DNA from 3 places in the Burkholderia glumae LMG 2196 genome. Region 2 is predicted to be linked to each of the others. Evidence: predicted binding sites of a transcription regulator. Region 2 holds the regulator's gene; each other region holds the start of a gene.
What was found. The regulator FliA, encoded in region 2, starts transcription of late flagellar genes. The targets are predictions, from matches to a motif close to CTAAAGTTTNNNNNNNNNNNGCCGNTA.
Positions count from the first base shown of each region.

Region 1 (5,890 bases), on a different replicon from region 2:
CACCGGCGTGCCGGCCCGTGCGGCGAGCGCCACGGCGTGCAGCACCGTATCGAGCGGCACCTCGAGCTGGCAGATCAGCAGGCCGGCCGCGCCGATGGCCTCGCGTGCCGCCTCGACATGATCGGGCGCGAGGCGGGCGTTGGCGCCCGGCGAGACCACGATCGTGTTCGCGCCGTCCTCGGCCACCGTGATGACGGCGGTGCCGCTCGTGGCGCCGGCGATCGTGTGCAGATGGGCAGTGTCGATCCGTTCGGCCTGCAGGCCGTCCCGAAGCTGCGCGCCGAAATCGTCGGCACCGACGCAGCCGAGCATCGCCACCGACGCGCCCAGGCGCGCCGCGGCCACCGCCTGATTGGCGCCCTTGCCGCCGCCGAACGTCGCCAGATCCCCGCCCAGCAAGGTTTCCCCGCGTGCGGGCAGGCGCTTGGCCTGCACCGTGAGATCCATGTTCGCGCTGCCGACCACCAGCACCGAGGCTGGCGCCCGCGGATTCGTCGGCGTGATGTTAGCGCTTACATTTTGGGGCGTGCAGGAATTTTGCATGGGCAAATCGGCGGTGACGGGAATGAGGACGTGAAATGTTAGCGCTTACATGGACGATGCCGGAGCATAGCAGGCAAGCAGCGAGGGCCGGCAGTAGGGGAACTCCTTAAGCCGGGCTTCGGGTTCCCCTGTGGGCGACGCGTACGTGCTCAGCGCGCGGCGGCGGACGCGCTGTTCGCCTGCTGCGACACCTGCGTCAGGATCTGGCTGGCCGAGCCGAACGACGGGTTCATGTAGATCTTCGAGAACGAATGACCCGCGGGATCGGTCAGGAGATGCACGCCCATCGAGAAGTTCGCGGGCAATACCGTCTGCACGAGGCCGAGGCTTCCGATCACGGCGTCCGAGCTCGAGGTCAGGTAACTGGAGCCCGGCAGCAGATAGCGCGCCGCGTTGCCGACATTGACCGTGCTGATCCTGCCTTGTGCGTGCTCGGGGCCGGTGATCAGCACGTTCGTCTCGAAGTTGGCATACAAGGAACCCTGGGAGTGGCCGACCAGCACGATTCCGCGCTTCTGCTTCAGATACGCGCGATACTGGTTCAGATGGTCCGGCAGTTCCGGCACCTCGTTCTTGGTCAGGATATCGATGTATTTCTGTTCGAGCGCGGCGTCCATGCCGCTCGCCGGCAGGCTGTCGCCGTCGACCGCGCGCCAGAAATCGGCCGGACTCGATCCCTCGACCGCCTTTTGCTTGAACACCTGGTAAAGATCGCTGAAGGCGCCCTGCGTCGCGTTGTAGGCGTTGCCATACACATAGGCATTGTTCGCATTGCGCGCGTTCAGCTGGGTCTTGAGCACCTGCAGGTTCGCGATCGCATCGTCGAAGGTGTTGTTGATGCCGTTGACGAACACGATCGCCGCGTTCGAGGGCGCGGCGGCGGCCACGGCCGGCGCCGCATTCAATGGCAGCGAATAGGGCAGCGCGAGCAGCGAGCCGCACATCATCAGGCTGGCGAGTTTTTTCATCGGGCAGGGATCCTTGAGTGAGGGGAGGGCACGGCACCGCATGCTCAGTTCTGTAGCGAGCCCGGGTCGAAGCCGCAGGAGCGGGGACCGGGATCGTCGAAGTACTGGCCACCGGCAAGCGATTGAAAACGGATGTAGGCCTGCGTGTCGGCCTCGGTATCGAGCATCACCGCGCGCGTCTCCTTGATGCGGCCCAGCATGGCCTGCTGGTCGACGCCGGACTTGGCGAGCACGGCCTGGCTCAGCGCGCATGCAATGCCCTTGGCGATGGCGTTGCCGGCATCCTTCGCCTCGGCAGGGTTGTGCACGTCATGAATGGCCTGGCTCCAGCCGTAGGCGATCTGCGTGAGGGCTTCGCGGGTGACGGCGGAATTCGCATAGTCGGACGCGATGTGCTCGATGACGCGGGAAGGCAGGGGGGGCGGTGCGCGGCGCGGCGCCGAAGCCGACGAGGTGCCGGAGAACCGGCTTGCCATCGGCGCGGCGGCGGGCCGGGCAGCAGGCGCGGCCTGGCCTGCCGAAGTGGACGCGTCCCGCGCCATGCCTGAAAAAAACCACACGAGCACGCCCGCCGCGAGTCCCGCGGCGACGAAATATTTCCAGCGCATCGTTGTCCTCGATTGTTTCTTGTTTATTCTGAATTTGCTTGGCTGTTCATCACTTTTTGACGAACAAAATATTCGTTAAGCATGCCAAGCAAGATTGAAGATGGCATGACAGCACATATCCGGATAATCGGCTAGAGCAGGCTGTTGAAATATCTTGACCGTAACCAGGCAAGCGAGGTCTTCAGGGGTGTCCTACCCCTTGTCGAGGCGACGCGAGCGGCATATGTGCCGTCCTGAGACGCCGAACTTTCCCGCCGAACTTTGCGCATGACATCCGGGAAACAGTATGGCAACGGCCTGGTAGAGGGCGCCACGCCGGCACCGCAGCGCTGGGTCGAGGCATGGGCGCCCGGCATCGGCTCGAACGAGGCGGTGTGTCTTCCGGTGCTCGGCCCACCGGCGAGTCCGTGAATATTTGCAGCAATGGACGGATTCCGGTGCGACTGGAAGCGGCCGGCTGCCAGGCAATTCGATGCCGGCCGGCGGCACGACCTTATCGGCCCGGATAGCGTTGTGCAGGCGCGGCATGCCCGCGCTCGCGTCGTCGCGTAGCAAGGTCGGACCGGGCCGGTTGCCGGCCACGATGGACGCTCCGCGCGCCCTGGAAAGGATCGCTCAAGTTTTGACGGGCCGTGCCGTAAAAATGCTTGCAGGCACCGCACCATCATCGCGGCTCCCGGCATCGACTGACACAGGATTGAAACACGTCATTCGAGTTCTGCAAAGAATTTGCGTAGTAGGCGTTGTCGGCACGGTTGCTGTTTCGCTGCGTGCGGCGGAGGAGGGATGAAATTTCTATTATTAGGGGTTTTTGGAGATAACCGCCCCGCAATAATTTTTGTTTCGATTTACACATTGGGAAGGCAACATGCTCGGAATCAATACTAACGTCAACTCGCTGGTCGCTCAGCAAAACCTGAACGGCTCGCAGAGCGCCCTGTCGCAAGCCATCACGCGCCTGTCGTCGGGCAACCGCATCAACAGCGCCGCTGACGATGCCGCCGGTCTGGCGATCGCCACGCGTATGCAAACGCAGATCAACGGCCTGAACCAGGGCGTGCAGAACACCAACGACGCCGTCTCGCTGATCCAAACGACGTCGAGCCAGCTCTCGTCGCTGACGAGCAGCCTGCAGCGTATCAGCACGCTGGCGACGCAAGCGGCCACCGGCACGCTGTCGTCGAGCGACCAGGCCGCGGCCGAGAAGGAAGTGGCCCAGCAGATCCAGGAAGTGAACCGGATTGCTGCCCAAACGAACTTCAACGGCAAGAACCTGCTCGACGGTTCGGCCGGGATCGTGACGTTCCAGATCGGCGCGAACGTCGGCCAGACGGTCAGCCTGGACCTGAGCCAAAGCCTGTCGGCGGCGAAGATCGGCGGCGGCCTGGTGCAATCGGGCACCAACGTCGGCACGATCCAGAACATGAGCCTCGACGCGAACGGCGCGGCCACCACGGCGGCACAACCGGCCATCACCTCGGTCAACGTGCTGTCGGACGGCAAGGGCGGCTTCACGTTCACGGATCAGAACGGCCAGGCACTGAGCACGACGGCAGTCGGCGCGATCTTCACGACGGGCACGGCAGCCGGCACGGGTACGGCGGTCACGAACCTGACGCTCGCCACCGGCGCCACCAGCGGCATGACGACGGCCCAAGCCAGCGCGGCGGCCAACATGATCTCGCAGATCAACTCGGTGAACGCACCGCCGACCGTGTCGAGCCTGAACATCAACAACGCGACGAGCGCCAACCAGGCCATCGTGTCGGTCGCCAACGCGCTGTCCACCATCAACAACCTGCAGGCCACGCTCGGCGCGACCCAGAACCGTCTGCAAGGCATCGCGCAGACGCAGCAGGCCAACTCGACGAACCTGTCGTCGGCGCAATCGCAGATCCAGAGCGCGGACTTCGCGCAGGAAACGGCGGCGCTGAGCAAGGCGCAGGTGCTGCAACAGGCCGGCATCTCGGTGCTGGCACAAGCCAACTCGCTGCCGCAGCAGGTTCTGAAGCTGCTGCAGTAAGCGACAGGCGGGCCGAGCAAGGCTAGCCGCTGGCGGTAAGGCGTTTTCTCGGCCAGGATACGGACCGGCAATCGGTAACGATGCCGGTCCGTCGCATTTGATGCCTTGCGGGCCCGGTCCAGGGCAATCCAGGCAAGCCATGCTGGCGGCCCGGCTTGGCGCCGTCACGCGGACGTTTCCCCGAAGCGTCGGTTGCACCAGGTCGCGGCAAAGCGGTGGGGGCAAGCCCATACGGCTCGCAACACCAATTCCCCGCGCCTCGCCTCCGTGGCCACGCCTGGCTGAACCGGAACCGACGCGGCAAGCCGCAGTGGATATTGGGTAGTCCTCTGCAATGCCCTTGTATCGACATTCCGCGCAACAATGCCGGCCACTATGCGATGTCGTGGCTGAAGCTGCCGCCCGCTCGCTCGCGGCCGCCACGGCCCGGCTCGCGGTCTGTCCGGAGATACCGGGGCAAATTCGACACGACGACGAATAAAAAAAGCCGCCCGTCCGCAAGCTCGCGGCCGGGGCATAAACTATGGCCGATGGGGGCCGCCGGCGGCTCGCCGCGGGCACGACAAGCCGCGGCGCGCCGGCTTTGCGCGACCCGCTTGCCGCGTCCGGCAAGGCAGGCGCCGCCGCGAGGCCGTCGCCAAGGCGCCAGGATCCTCCGCCGCCGGCTTCGATCCGGTGCGCGGCCCGTCGTGTCGCGCCATGCCGGCGCGTGTCCCGAGCCTCGTCTCAACCCACCAGAGCGCCAGTCCCTATGAATCTACGCAGCGTTGATCTGAACCTGCTGGTGGTGCTCGATGCGCTGCTGAGCGAAAAGCACGTGACGCGGGCGGCCACCAAGATCGGGCTGAGCCAGTCGGCGATGAGCAGTGCGCTCGGGCGCCTGCGAACGCTGCTGCAGGACGATCTGCTGATCCGCAACGCCTCGGGCATGGAGCCGACGCCGCGCGCGCTGGAGCTGGAGGAGCCGCTGCGGCAACTGCTGCGCCAGGCCGAGCGGCTGATCAAATCGAGCAGTTCGTTCGATCCCGCCACGAGCGCCCAGCATTACCGGCTTCGCATGTCGGACGTGCTCGAGCATCTGCTGATGCCGGCCCTGCTCGAACAGCTCGGGCAGCTGGCGCCGCGGGTGACGATCGACGTGGTGCACCTGCCGCCGCGCCAGACCGTGGCGGCGCTCGACGTGGACGATATCGATCTTGCGGTGAGCATGGGCCTGGAGCATACGGGCGCGGTGCGCGCGACGCCGCTGTTCGAGGATCGCATGGTGTGCGTGCTGGCGCGCGAGCACCGGCACGCCGGGGACGAAATGACGATGGAGCTGTTTCTCGCGCTGCCGCATCTCAAGGTGTCGATCAGCGCAACCGACGGCCGCTACGTGGACGCCGCGCTGGCGCGGATGCAGCGGGTCAGGAGCGTGGCGCTGAACGTGCCGCACTGGCTCGTGGTTCCGCACTTGTTGCGCCACTCCTCGATGATCGCGGTGATGTCCGAGCGGCTGGCGCGGCGCTTCGCGCAGGACGGTCTCGTGATCAAGGCGCTGCCGTTCGAATCGACGCGGTTTCATTGGTCGATGTACTGGCACCGGCGCCACGACAGCGTGCCCGCGCAGGCGTGGATGCGCGAGCGGATTCGCACGGCGGCCGGCGGCCTGACCTAGCGCCCGCGCGCGCCCGCCGCCCGTGCCGTGCGGCGCGGGGGCGAGGGCAAGCGCGGCTGCGGCCCTACTCGTCGATCACGGCCGGGCCGGA
Region 1 covers NZ_CP009434.1:2,117,625-2,123,514, reverse strand. The annotation lists gene rbsK (ribokinase) at 1-471, opposite strand, end outside; gene KS03_RS09715 (hypothetical protein) at 693-1,511, opposite strand; gene KS03_RS09710 (hypothetical protein) at 1,556-2,119, opposite strand; gene KS03_RS32005 (hypothetical protein) at 2,387-2,530, shown strand; gene KS03_RS09705 (flagellin) at 2,988-4,142, shown strand; gene KS03_RS09700 (LysR family transcriptional regulator) at 4,894-5,799, shown strand; gene KS03_RS09695 (3-phosphoshikimate 1-carboxyvinyltransferase) at 5,864-5,890, opposite strand, start outside.
Region 1: a site for FliA is predicted at 2,734-2,760, ahead of KS03_RS09705 (flagellin). Genes of this name have one in related genera too.

Region 2 (5,890 bases):
GCAGGCGGGCGACCTTCTCGTCCAGGTGCTTCGGCAGCACGTACACCTTGTTCTCGTACTGCTCGCCGCGCACGAACAGTTCGATCTGCGCGAGCGTCTGGTTGGCGAACGAGTTCGACATCACGAACGACGGATGGCCGGTCGCGCAGCCGAGGTTCACGAGGCGGCCTTCGGCCAGCAGGATCACGCGCTTGCCGTCCGGGAAAATGATGTGGTCGACCTGCGGCTTGATGTTTTCCCACTGGTACTGGCGCGTCGACGCGACGTCGATTTCCGAGTCGAAGTGGCCGATGTTGCAGACGATCGCGTTGTGGCGCATCGCCTTCATGTGGTCATGGCCGATCACGTGGAAGTTGCCGGTGGCCGTCACGAAGATGTCGGCCTTGTCGGCCGCGTATTCCATGGTCACCACGCGGTAGCCTTCCATCGCCGCCTGCAGCGCGCAGATCGGATCGATTTCGGTGACCCACACCGTGGCGCCGAGGCCGCGCAGCGACTGCGCGCAGCCTTTGCCCACGTCGCCGTAGCCGGCCACCACCGCGATCTTGCCCGCGATCATCACGTCGGTGGCGCGCTTGATGCCGTCGACGAGCGACTCGCGGCAGCCGTACAGGTTGTCGAACTTCGACTTGGTGACCGAGTCGTTGACGTTGAAGGCCGGGAACGGCAGGCGGCCGTCCTTTTCCATCTGGTACAGGCGATGCACGCCGGTGGTGGTCTCTTCCGTCACGCCCTTGATGTGGGCGAGACGCTTCGAATACCACTGGCCGTCCACGTCGAGGTGCGCGGCGATCGACTTGTACAGCGCGACTTCCTCCTCGTTGGTCGGCTTGGCGATCACCGAGCGATCCTTCTCGGCCTTGGCGCCGAGGATCAGCAGCAGCGTCGCGTCGCCGCCGTCGTCGAGGATCATGTTGGCGAACTCGCCGTTCGGCCATTCGAAGATGCGGTGCGAGTACTCCCAGTACTGGTCGAGCGACTCGCCCTTGAACGCGAACACCGGCGTGCCGGCCTCGACGATCGCGGCGGCCGCGTGATCCTGCGTCGAGAAGATGTTGCACGAGGCCCAGCGCACGTCGGCGCCGAGCGCCTTGAGCGTCTCGATCAGCACGCCGGTCTGGATCGTCATGTGCAGCGAGCCGGCGATGCGCGCTCCCTTGAGCGGCTGCGCGGCCTGGTACTCGTCGCGGATCTGCATCAGGCCGGGCATCTCGGTCTCGGCGATGGTCAGTTCCTTGCGGCCCCAAGCGGCCAGCGAGAGATCGGCGACGACGTAGTCCTGGGAAGCTTTCGGGTCGATAACGGCGTTCATCACGCCCTCCTTTCTAATCAAAGATTGGTGACGTGAGCGCCGTTCAGAAAGCGGCAAGCCCAGCCGGCGCGGCGAATCGTGCGATCCGCGCTGCGCGCCGGGCGGGCCACCGCCTGGTGAAGATTTCCGAGCCTGGCGGGCCGGTGCCCGTCGCAACGCTCCTCGGAAACGAGCAAGGATTGTAGCAAAGTGTCGAGAAGAATTCCCGCGCGCTTCGCAGAAGGCTGGTGGGCCGATTACGGATCGGAGCCGAATTTCCGAGGCGCACCGGCACGCGCGTCCTCTACGCGCGTCCTCTCAGTGTTCGGCTCCCACCCAGGCCTGCTCGCGCAGCCGCGCGCGCAGGCGCGCCACGGCCTGGCTGTGGAGCTGGCACACGCGCGACTCGCTGACCTCGAGCACGGCGCCGATCTCGCGCAGGTTCAGGCCGCGCTCGTAGTAGAGCGACATCAGCAGCTTCTCGCGCTCGGGCAGGCGGTCGATCGCCTCCACCAGCGCCGCGCGCAGATGCTCGTCGAGCAGCGCGGACAGCGGGTCGGAGTGGTCGACGCGGTAGCGGTCGAGGAACGGCTCGTCGTCGGCCGAACGGTCGAAATCCTCGTAGTAGATCAGCTGGCTGCCGTGCAGGTCCTGCAGCATCGCCTGGTAATCGTCGAGCGGCATCTCCAGGTGGGTGGCGACCTCGCTCTCGTTGGCCGAGCGCCCGAGCCGCTGCTCGACCTGATGAATGGCCTGCTCGACCTCGCGCGAGGTCTTGCGCAGGCTGCGCGGCAGCCAATCGTTGCTGCGCAGCTCGTCGAGCATCGCGCCGCGGATGCGCTGCGTCGCATAGGTCTCGAACTGCGCGCCCTGATCCTCCTTGTAGCGGCTCGCCGCATCGAGCAGGCCGATCATGCCGGCCTGGATCAGGTCGTCGAGATCGACGCTCGCAGGCATTTTCGCGACCAGCTGCAGGCCGAGCCGGCGCACCAGCGGCGCATATTTCGCGAGCACCTCGGCCTGCCCCATCCCGCCCTCGCCCATCGCGGACGTGGACAGCTTTCCTTGAGCGTTGTACATCGGCTCCCTCCTGAGTGCCCTTGGGTCAAACGGCGTGCGCCGCGCCCCGTTCGACGGCCGGATGTCCGGCGAAGGCCCGTCCGGCGGGATTCGTCGGACGCATCGGCCAGTACAGCAGGTCTGAGGCGATCTGCCGGTAGTCGCGCGCGGCGGCTGACGACGGAAACGCATCGACCACGGTGTGCACGAGTTCGCGTGCGCGCGGCACCAGCGGATCGGCGCTCACGTAGCCGCCCTCGGCCAGCGCGACCGTCAGATAGCGGCCTGCCACGCCCGCCAGATTCTCGTAGGCGGCGCGCGCGTCGGACTCGCTCTGCACGTGGTTGACCAGCACGCGGAACTGCGCGAGCGCGTGCGCGTAATGGAGCCGCTTCATGCAGGCATAGGCCTCGGTGATCGCGGAGCCGGCCACGCGCGTCACGATCAGCACGTCGTGAGCGGCACGCGCAAGAGCAGAGAGCGCGCCGTTCGCGTCGCGCTGAGCGTCGACGAGCACGATGTCGGCCGCGCCTTCCAGATAGGCGGCAAGGCGTTCATCGTCGTAGCCGTCGCGCGCGAGGTCGGCGGCGACGCACAGGGAAAAGCCGGCTTCGTGACGCACCGCGTTGCCGCTGCGCAACCGGGCGCTGCCGAGCGTCGCGGCGGCCGAATTGGCGTCGTTGCGCTCGTCGACGACGAGCACTTCCTTGCCGAGCGCGGCGAGCGCGGCGGCCAGGTTGACGACGGCCGAGGTGCAGCCGACCCCGACGGGGCCGCCCGTCACCGCGACGATCCGGTTCGCGCGGCCGGCCAGCAGCCGCCGCAGTCCTTCAGCCTGATCGGTGATTCGTTTATCCAAAGTAGACCTCGTGATGTCCGGAACCCGGACGGCCGCCAGCCAGGGCGGACAGCATGCCGGGCAGATCGTCTTCGAGCGGCACGAACGGCGAGCCGTCTCGCGGTACACAGAACGCGCTCTTGAGCAGGAACTTGCGCGTTGCCACGTATAAGTTCTCCGGCACCTTCTGGCCGGTCGACACGTAATGCACCGGCAGCTGGTAGCGGATCACGGTGTCGAGCACGCCGCCGAGGTTGGTGGCCTCGTCGAGCTTGGTCAGGATGCAGCCGGCCAGATCGGGCTGGTCGGAGCCGCGATAGGCCTGCACCACCTCGTTGAGCGTGTCGCCGTGGCTGGTGGCCGCGAGCAGCAGCAGGCGCTGCACGCGCGCGTCGGCGCCCTGCAGCATCGCGATCTGGTCGGAGACGGTGCGATCGCGCTGGCTCATGCCGATCGTGTCGATCAGCACGATGTGCTTGTTGCGCAGCTCGGAGAGCGCCAGCTGCAGGTCGCCGCCGTCCTTCACGGCATGCACCGGCACGCCGAGGATCCGGCCGAAGATGCGCAGCTGCTCGTGGCCGCCGATCCGGTAGCTGTCGGTGGTCAGCAGCGCGACCTTGCTGGCGCCGAAGCGCATCACGCAGCGCGCGGCCAGCTTCGCCGTGGTGGTGGTCTTGCCCACGCCGGTCGGCCCCATCAGCGCGAACACGCCGCCGCGCTCCATCAGCGCGTCCTCGCTGTCGAGCACCGGCAGGTTGCCGGCCAGCACCGATTCGGCCCAGTCGCAGGCGCCTTCGAAGCTGCCCGCCGAGACCCCGGCCGGCAGGTTGTCGACCACCGTGCGCACCAGCTGGGCCGAGAAGCCGGCCGCGAACAGCCGCTTGGTCAGCGCGCCGTGCAGCGGCGTGCGGCGCTGGCGGTCGTTCCACATCAGGCCGGCGAACTGCTCCTCCATCATGCCGCGCATCGCGCTCAGCTCGTGCATCACCGTTTCGTTGACGATGCGCTCGATGCGCGCGTTGACCTCGTCGGCCAGCGTGGCGGCCGACGCGCCGGCGCGTTCCGCCTGCTTCGGCGCGGCGGCGGCCGCGGCGGTGGCGCGCGCGGCGCTCGCCTCGGCGGACTGGCGCGCGGCCACGTTGCGCACGATGTCGCGCGCCCACTCGGGCGGCTCGCCGTCGTTGCGCGCGGCCGGCGCGATCGGGCTCGCGGCGCCCGGCGACGCCTCGGCGCGCGGCGCCGGCGAGACCAGCGCCTCGTGCTGGCGCGTCAGGCGGCGCGCGTGCTCGACGAGCCACGGCGCGGGGGCCGAGGACGCGGCCGGCTCGTCCTGCACCGGCGCGGCGGCCACGGTGGCGGCCGGCGCTTCGCCGTCGTCGAGCAGCTCGTCGTCGGCGTCGAATGCACCCGCCGGCTCGGCGCTCGCGCCGAACACCGACGAGAACACGTCGGGCAGGCCGCCCGAGGCATACGGATTGTTCGGCGCGGCGGCGCGCGGCATGCCCGTCACGGCGCTAGCCGGACGGCTCGCGGGCGGCAAGGCGCGCATGCTGCCGGCGGCGGCGATGGGCGACTTCGGCGACAGCGCGGCGAGTTCGGCGTCCGCGAGGGCGACGATTTCGACCGAGCCGTCGTCAAGCGTGCGGTTCGACAGCACGACGGCATCGCCGCCGAGCGCCTCACGCACCAGACGCAGCGCGTCGCGGCTCGTTGGGCCGGTGAATTTGCGGATGTTCAAGCGTTACCCCCGATGACGTTCGTGACTTTGATCGTGCGTGTCTCCGGCACTTCGGCGTAAGACAGCACCTTCAATTGCGGCAGGCTGCGGCGCAGGAAGCGCGCGAGCATCGCGCGCAGCGCGTGCTGCACCAGCAGCACGGGCGGCAGCCCCATGTTCTGCTGCCGCAGCATCGCTTCTTGCGTGCCCATCAGCAGCGTCTGCGCGAGTCCGGGCTCGAGGCCCGGGTTCGCGCCGGTGGCGAGCGCCTGCGACAGCACGCGCTCGAGATTCGAATCGAGTCCCATCACCTGCATCTCACCCGAGCCCGGATACCACTGCTGGGTGATCGCGCGGCCGAGCGCGAGCCGCACGGCCGCGGTCAGGTCGTAGGGATCGGTGATGCGGCCGGCCTGCTCGGAGACCGCCTCGATGATGGTGCGCATGTCGCGGATCGGCACGCCTTCCTCGAGCAGGTTCTGCAGCACCCGCTGCAGCGTGGTCAGCGACACCGTCTTCGGCACCAGATCCTCGATCAGCGACGGCGCATCGCGGCCGGTGCGCTCCAGCAGCGCCTGCACTTCCTGGCGGCCGAGCAGCTCGGCGGCGTGCTGCACCACCAGGTGGTTCAGGTGGGTCGCCACCACGGTGCTGGCGTCCACCACCGTGTAGCCGTACACCTGCGCCTGCTCGCGCTGCGACACGTCGATCCAGACGGCCGGCAGCCCGAACGCCGGGTCGCGCGTCTGCGCGCCGGGCAGCGCGGCCGTGACCTGGCCCGGGTTGATCGCGAGCCACTGGCCCGGATAGGCCTCGCCGGTGCCGACTTCCACGCCCTTGAGCGCGATCCGGTAGCCGTTGGGGCGCAGCTCGAGGTTGTCGCGGATATGGATCACCGGCGGCAGGAAGCCGATTTCCTGCGCGAACTTCTTGCGGATGCTCTTGATCCGCTTGAGCAGCTCGCCGTCGCCGCCGGCCTCGACGA
Region 2 covers NZ_CP009435.1:1,212,906-1,218,795, reverse strand. The annotation lists gene ahcY (adenosylhomocysteinase) at 1-1,312, opposite strand, end outside; S-adenosyl-L-homocysteine riboswitch at 1,413-1,482, opposite strand; gene KS03_RS18075 (RNA polymerase sigma factor FliA) at 1,610-2,371, opposite strand; gene KS03_RS18070 (nucleotide-binding protein) at 2,397-3,209, opposite strand; gene flhF (flagellar biosynthesis GTPase FlhF) at 3,202-4,926, opposite strand; gene flhA (flagellar biosynthesis protein FlhA) at 4,923-5,890, opposite strand, start outside.

Region 3 (5,890 bases), on a different replicon from region 2:
AGCGCGATCGCTAGGCCGTCGGCCACGCGCTGCGCGAGCGATTCGTCGACGTTGCGCAGCCGCGAGACCATCCGCGAGCGCACGTGCTGCAGCGACACCTTCGACAGCTCGAACACGAACGCCGAGGCCAGATGCGCCTGCTCGATCGGCTCCAGCGAACGGAACAGCAGGCGGGCCTGGCTGTAGTGGTCGGCGAACAACTCGGCACGCACGCGCAGCTTGGCCGCGGGATCATTGCGCTCGGCGTTGGCCTGGAAGGTGGTGAAGCCCTCGGCCGGCGCCTCGCGCGGGCCGCCGTCCTCGCCCGCGTGGGCAAGCGAGTTCGGCTCGTAGTTGGCGCGGCCGGCCGGCACCTGGGTCTGCATCATCCCGTCGCGCTGCATGTTGTGGAACGGGCAGCGCGGCGCGTTGATCGGGATCTGGTGGAAGTTGGTGGTGCCCAGCCGCGACTTCTGCGTGTCGAGGTAGCTGAACAGGCGCCCCTGCAGCAGCGGATCGTTGCTGAAGTCGATGCCGGGCACCACGTTCGACGGCAGGAACGCGGCCTGCTCGGTCTCGGCGAAGAAGTTCTTCACGTTGGCGTTGAGCGTGAGCCGGCCGATCGTCTCGACCGGAATCTCCTCCTCGGGAATCAGCTTGGTGGCGTCGAGCACGTCGTAGGGCTGCTGCGCGGCCCACGCCTCGTCGAACACCTGGATGCCGAGATCCCACTCGGGGAAGTCGCCCGCCTCGATCGCCTCGAACAGGTCGCGGCGATGATAGTCGGGGTCCGCGCCGGCGATCTTCACGGCCTCGTCCCAGCAGGTGGACTGCACGCCGAGCACCGGCGTCCAGTGGAACTTCACGTAGCGCCCCTCGCCCTTCGCATTGACGAAGCGGAAGGTATGCACGCCGAAGCCCTGCATCATGCGCAGCGAACGCGGAATCGCGCGGTCGGACATCGCCCACATCAGCATGTGGGTGCTCTCGGGCATCAGGCTCGCGAAGTCCCAGAACGTGTCGTGCGCCGAGGCCGCCTGCGGGTAGCCGCGATCGGCCTCCATCTTCACGCTGTGGATCAGGTCCGGGAACTTGATCGCGTCCTGGATGAAGAACACCGGAATGTTGTTGCCCACCAGGTCCCAGTTGCCCTCGCGCGTGTAGAACTTCACGGCGAAGCCGCGCACGTCGCGCGGCGTGTCCACCGAGCCCGCACCGCCCGCCACCGTCGAAAAGCGCACGAACACCTCGGTCTCCTGGCCCGCCTGCTGGAACAGGTTCGCGCGCGTGAGCTCGGGAATCGCGCGCGTGCACTTGAACACGCCATGCGCGCCGCTGCCGCGCGCATGCACGATGCGCTCCGGAATCCGCTCGTGATCGAAGTGGAAGATCTTCTCGCGCAGCACGAAGTCCTCGAGCAGCGTCGGGCCGCGCTCGCCCGCGCGCAGGCTGTTCTGGTTGTCGGAGATCGGGACGCCGAAGTTGGTGGTCAGAATTTCGGGATCCTGCTTGCCGCGTCCCGTGTGTTGCTGATGCAGCTCGCCGCCGTGACCGATGACATCGGCATCCTGGGTCGCTTTCGATTTGGCCATGCACTTCCTCCACTTCCGGTTGTGGGGTCTATAACAGCCGATCGGCGCGCGGCGCGGCGGAGCGCCGGCGGTGCTCGAATCGGCATCGATCGCGGCGGACTCACTGCGGGCGAGAGCGCTTGCGCAGGCATGGCGCACGCCTGCAAAAACTACAAATCCGCCGACCGATGTGAAGTACGGCACGCATCCAGCGGGGGCATGCATGCCGGCCAGTGGATGGCGCAATAACCGGACCCGCTGCAACCGACGGCGGCGCGTCAGTGCCGCAGATGCGCTTCGACGAGCGGCGCGAGTGCGGCCGCATGCACGCTCGCGAGGTCGTGGCGCCCGCCGCGCACCACGTGCAGGCGCGCGTCGGGCAGCAGGCCGAGCAGCCGCTCGCCGATGGCGGGCGGGCTGAACGGATCGTGGTCGCCCCAGATCAGCAAGGTTGGCTGCATGACGCCGGGCAGTTGGCCCGTCAGATCGCCGCGGTAGGCGGGAAACCACTCGGGCAACGACGCATGGCCGGCCCGGAACGCGGCACGCCAATCGGCGGCGCCGAGCGCCTCGACGTCGATGCCGCCCGAGGTCACGCAGAGCACCAGATGCGTGACGAGTTCGGGGCGTGCCAGCACGCCGCCCATCGACTGGGCGATCAGCGCGCTGGGCCGGTCGAGGCGCGCCAGCACGCGGTCGAGCAGTTCGTCGAGGCTGCGGATCGACGGATCGGGCGGCTCGGCACCCAAGCCCGGATACGCGACGATCTCGCGCTCGGCGCCGTGCTGGAGACGTTGCGCAAGCGGCTGCCAGAACGCGGTATCGCCCGATGCGCCGGGCAGAAACAGCAGGCGGGAGGGAGACGGCATGAAGCAGGCTCCTTGACGAAGTGGCCGAGACGGCCTGGGCGCGGCGTGCAGGGGCCGGCGATGGCCGCTGGGCATCGACTGCTTCGGCCGGGGAAAACGGCGGCATCAGCAAAGGCCGCCGGCACTTCTTCATTTCGCGACGCCGAACCGAGTCAGCCAGGCCGCAAACGTTACGGACCGGCATCGTTACCGATTGCCGGTCCGTATCCTGGCCGAGACAACGCCTGCGCCGGCGGCCGGCCTCGCCCGGCCCGCCCGTCGCTTACTGCAGCAGCTTCAGGACCTGCTGCGGCAGCGAGTTGGCTTGCGCCAGCACCGAGATGCCGGCCTGTTGCAGCACCTGCGCCTTGCTCAGCGCCGCCGTTTCCTGCGCGAAGTCCGCGCTCTGGATCTGCGATTGCGCCGACGACAGGTTCGTCGAGTTGGCCTGCTGCGTTTGGCCGATGGCCTGCAGCCGGTTCTGGGTCGCGCCGAGCGTGGCCTGCAGGTTGTTGATGGTGGACAGCGCGTTGGCAACCGAGACGATGGCCTGGTTGGCGCTCGTCGTGTTGCTGATGTCCACGTTCGACACGGTCGGCGGCGCGTTCACCGCGTTGATCTGCGAGATCATGTTGGCCGCCGCGCTGGCCTGGGCCGTCGTCATGCCGCTGGTGGCAGCGGTGGCGAGCGTCAGGTTCGTGACCGCCGTGCCCGTGCCGGCTGCCGTGCCCGTCGTGAAGATCGCGCCGACTGCCGTCGCGCTCAGTGCCTGGCCGTTCTGGTCCGTGAACGAGAAGCCGCCCTTGCCGTCCGACAGCACGTTGACCGAGGTGATGGCCGGTTGTGCCGCCGTGGTGGCCGCGCCGTTCGCGTCGAGGCTCAGGTTCTGGATCGAGCCGACGTTGGTGCCCGCTTGCACCAGGCCGCCGCCGATCTTCGCCGCCGACAGGCTTTGGCTCAGGTCCAGGCTGACGGTCTGGCCGACGTTCGCGCCGATCTGGAAGGTGAGGATCCCGGCCGAACCGTCGAGCAGGTTCTTGCCGTTGAAGTTCGTTTGCGAAGCAATCCGGTTCACTTCCTGGATCTGCTGGGCCACTTCCTTCTCGGCCGCGGCCTGGTCGCTCGACGACAGCGTGCCGGTGGCCGCTTCGGTCGCCAGCGTGCTGATACGCTGCAGGCTGCTCGTCAGCGACGAGAGCTGGCTCGACGTCGTCTGGATCAGCGAGACGGCGTCGTTGGTGTTCTGCACGCCCTGGTTCAGGCCGTTGATCTGCGTTTGCATGCGCGTGGCGATCGCCAGGCCGGCGGCATCGTCAGCGGCGCTGTTGATGCGGTTGCCCGAAGACAGGCGCGTGATGGCTTGCGACAGGGCGCTCTGCGAGCCGTTCAGGTTTTGCTGAGCGACCAGCGAGTTGACGTTGGTATTGATTCCGAGCATGTTGCCTTCCCAATGTACAAATCGAAAAAAATATCGTGGAGTGCTTATTCCGACATCACATCGATAATGGAATTTCCACTCATCACTCGACCTATGCAATAAAACAGCAACCGCCGATAACGCCTACTGCGCAAACCCTCTGAAGAACCCGAATGACGTGTTGCCATCCCATGTCGGTCGGGGCCGGGAGCCGCGATGCTTGGTGCGGTGCTTGCAAGCATTTTTACGGCATGGCTCGTTAAAACTTGAGGGCCTGTCGAGCGGGCCTGGCGCGCGCTGCGCGGCCCGCCAGACGCCGGGCCTTGCTCCGCGCGAGGACACGCCGAACCCGAAACCTGTAGACAAAAAAAGGGCCACCCCAGGCGGCCTGGAAACCCATCTGCAATGGGCTCCCACAAGACTTTCATGCTCCGGAGCACGGTAGCCGCGGCTGCGGGAACGGAAAAACCTGGCAGAAGATCGATTTCATCAGACAAAAGCCGGCTGCTCGCCGGGGGCCTGATCTGCCGGCCAACGCCTCAGCGGTCGAACGATCCCGTTTGCCATTCACTGTTTGACCATTCTTTTTTTAGAATCGCATACTGCATGGTGTTTTCGAAAACCGGGTTGCCATTGCTGTCGTTCTTGAAGGAGATGAACTCCATGAAGACGCCTTCCTTGCGCATGCCCAGTCGTTCACACAGGCGCCGCGACGCCAGGTTTTCTTCTTCCACGTAGGCATACAGGCGCCGGGCTTGCTTGGCGGCGAACAGGTAATCGAAAAGAGCATGCGCTGCTTCGAAGGCGAACCCCCGTCCCGAGAAGGCCGCATTGAAATTCCAACCGACCGAGAAGGTGTCGTCTTCCTGCATGAAAAACAGGTCTCCGATGAGCTTGTCGGGCGCCTTCAAGCACACCGCGATATATTCGTCGCTTTTGCTGCGCCTGATTGCTTCGATCTTCGCCGCATTTTCATCCTCGAGCTTCATGGACAGATAACAGCTCGCCCGCGGCTCTCGCAAGTAGGACCATAGATCCAATGCGTCGCGCTGCTCGAAATTTCTCAGAATTAGCCGACTTGTTTCAATCTGTTCCATGATTCGCTTGACCGACCGGCAAAGCTGGATTCGACCCGCCGCCGGCGCTCCCGTTCAATCGAGCGGCGACCTGCGGTCGAACAGCGGGGCAAGGGCGGGGCAACGCGCGCCGCCGCGATGCGCGCGAGCGCGCCGGCGGACGGGCTGATTGGACGCCGTCGTGTGAATCGCCGACAATCGACACACCATCGATCAAGCCGGCTTCACCATGACAAAACCCGAAGAACACATTTCTCGACGCGGCTACCGGGGATGTCGCTGCCTGCTGCCTTCGGAAAATGTTTGGCCTGAATCGAAGCGAACGGTCTTGCGTCGACACATGGAATAGCCGGACTGGATTGCGCTACCCCGAAGAGGAGAGGAAACGGGTGGGATGAAACGCCGGCGAGCGGGCCGGACCGGCGCCGAATTTGCCGCGGCAGGCAAGGCGAGCCGCACATTCGGGTTTGAGGACGGACCAGCGGGGTGGCCAAGCGCTGCCGAACGCTCGCCGCAAACGCGGCCGAAGGGTTCGTCCCGGAGCCGCGTCCGAACCAGCGCGGCCACGTCAAATGCACGACCGCCGCCTGTCCAATCATTTTCTCATCGCCTTCAGACGTATTTCAAAAAATGCACAACTTCGTCCCCGATCTGCGCCAGTGGTACTACTTCGTCGCTGTCGCCGAGGAGCGGCATTTCGGTCGAGCCGCCGTGCGCCTGTCCATGACTCAGCCCCCTCTCTCACAGGCGATTCGCTCGCTGGAGCGCGAGCTCGGCGTCATGTTGTTTGCCCGCACGAACCGCACGGTCACGCTCACTGCGGTCGGCGAAGCATTGCTCCCCGAGGTCCGTAAGCTACTGAGCGCGGCCGAGGCGCTTCCCCCGCTGGCGCAGAGTCTCGCGCGGGGCGAGAGCGGGAGCCTGTCGCTGGCGTTTGTGTCAATTGCCGACTATGGCCTGCTCCCATTGCTGCTACGCGAGTTCGGCGCGCGCTATCCG
Region 3 covers NZ_CP009434.1:754,509-760,398, reverse strand. The annotation lists gene KS03_RS04525 (catalase) at 1-1,571, opposite strand, end outside; gene KS03_RS04520 (alpha/beta fold hydrolase) at 1,829-2,419, opposite strand; gene KS03_RS04515 (flagellin) at 2,682-3,836, opposite strand; gene KS03_RS04510 (GNAT family N-acetyltransferase) at 4,355-4,912, opposite strand; gene KS03_RS04505 (LysR family transcriptional regulator) at 5,522-5,890, shown strand, end outside.
Region 3: a site for FliA is predicted at 4,060-4,086, ahead of KS03_RS04515 (flagellin). Genes of this name have one in related genera too.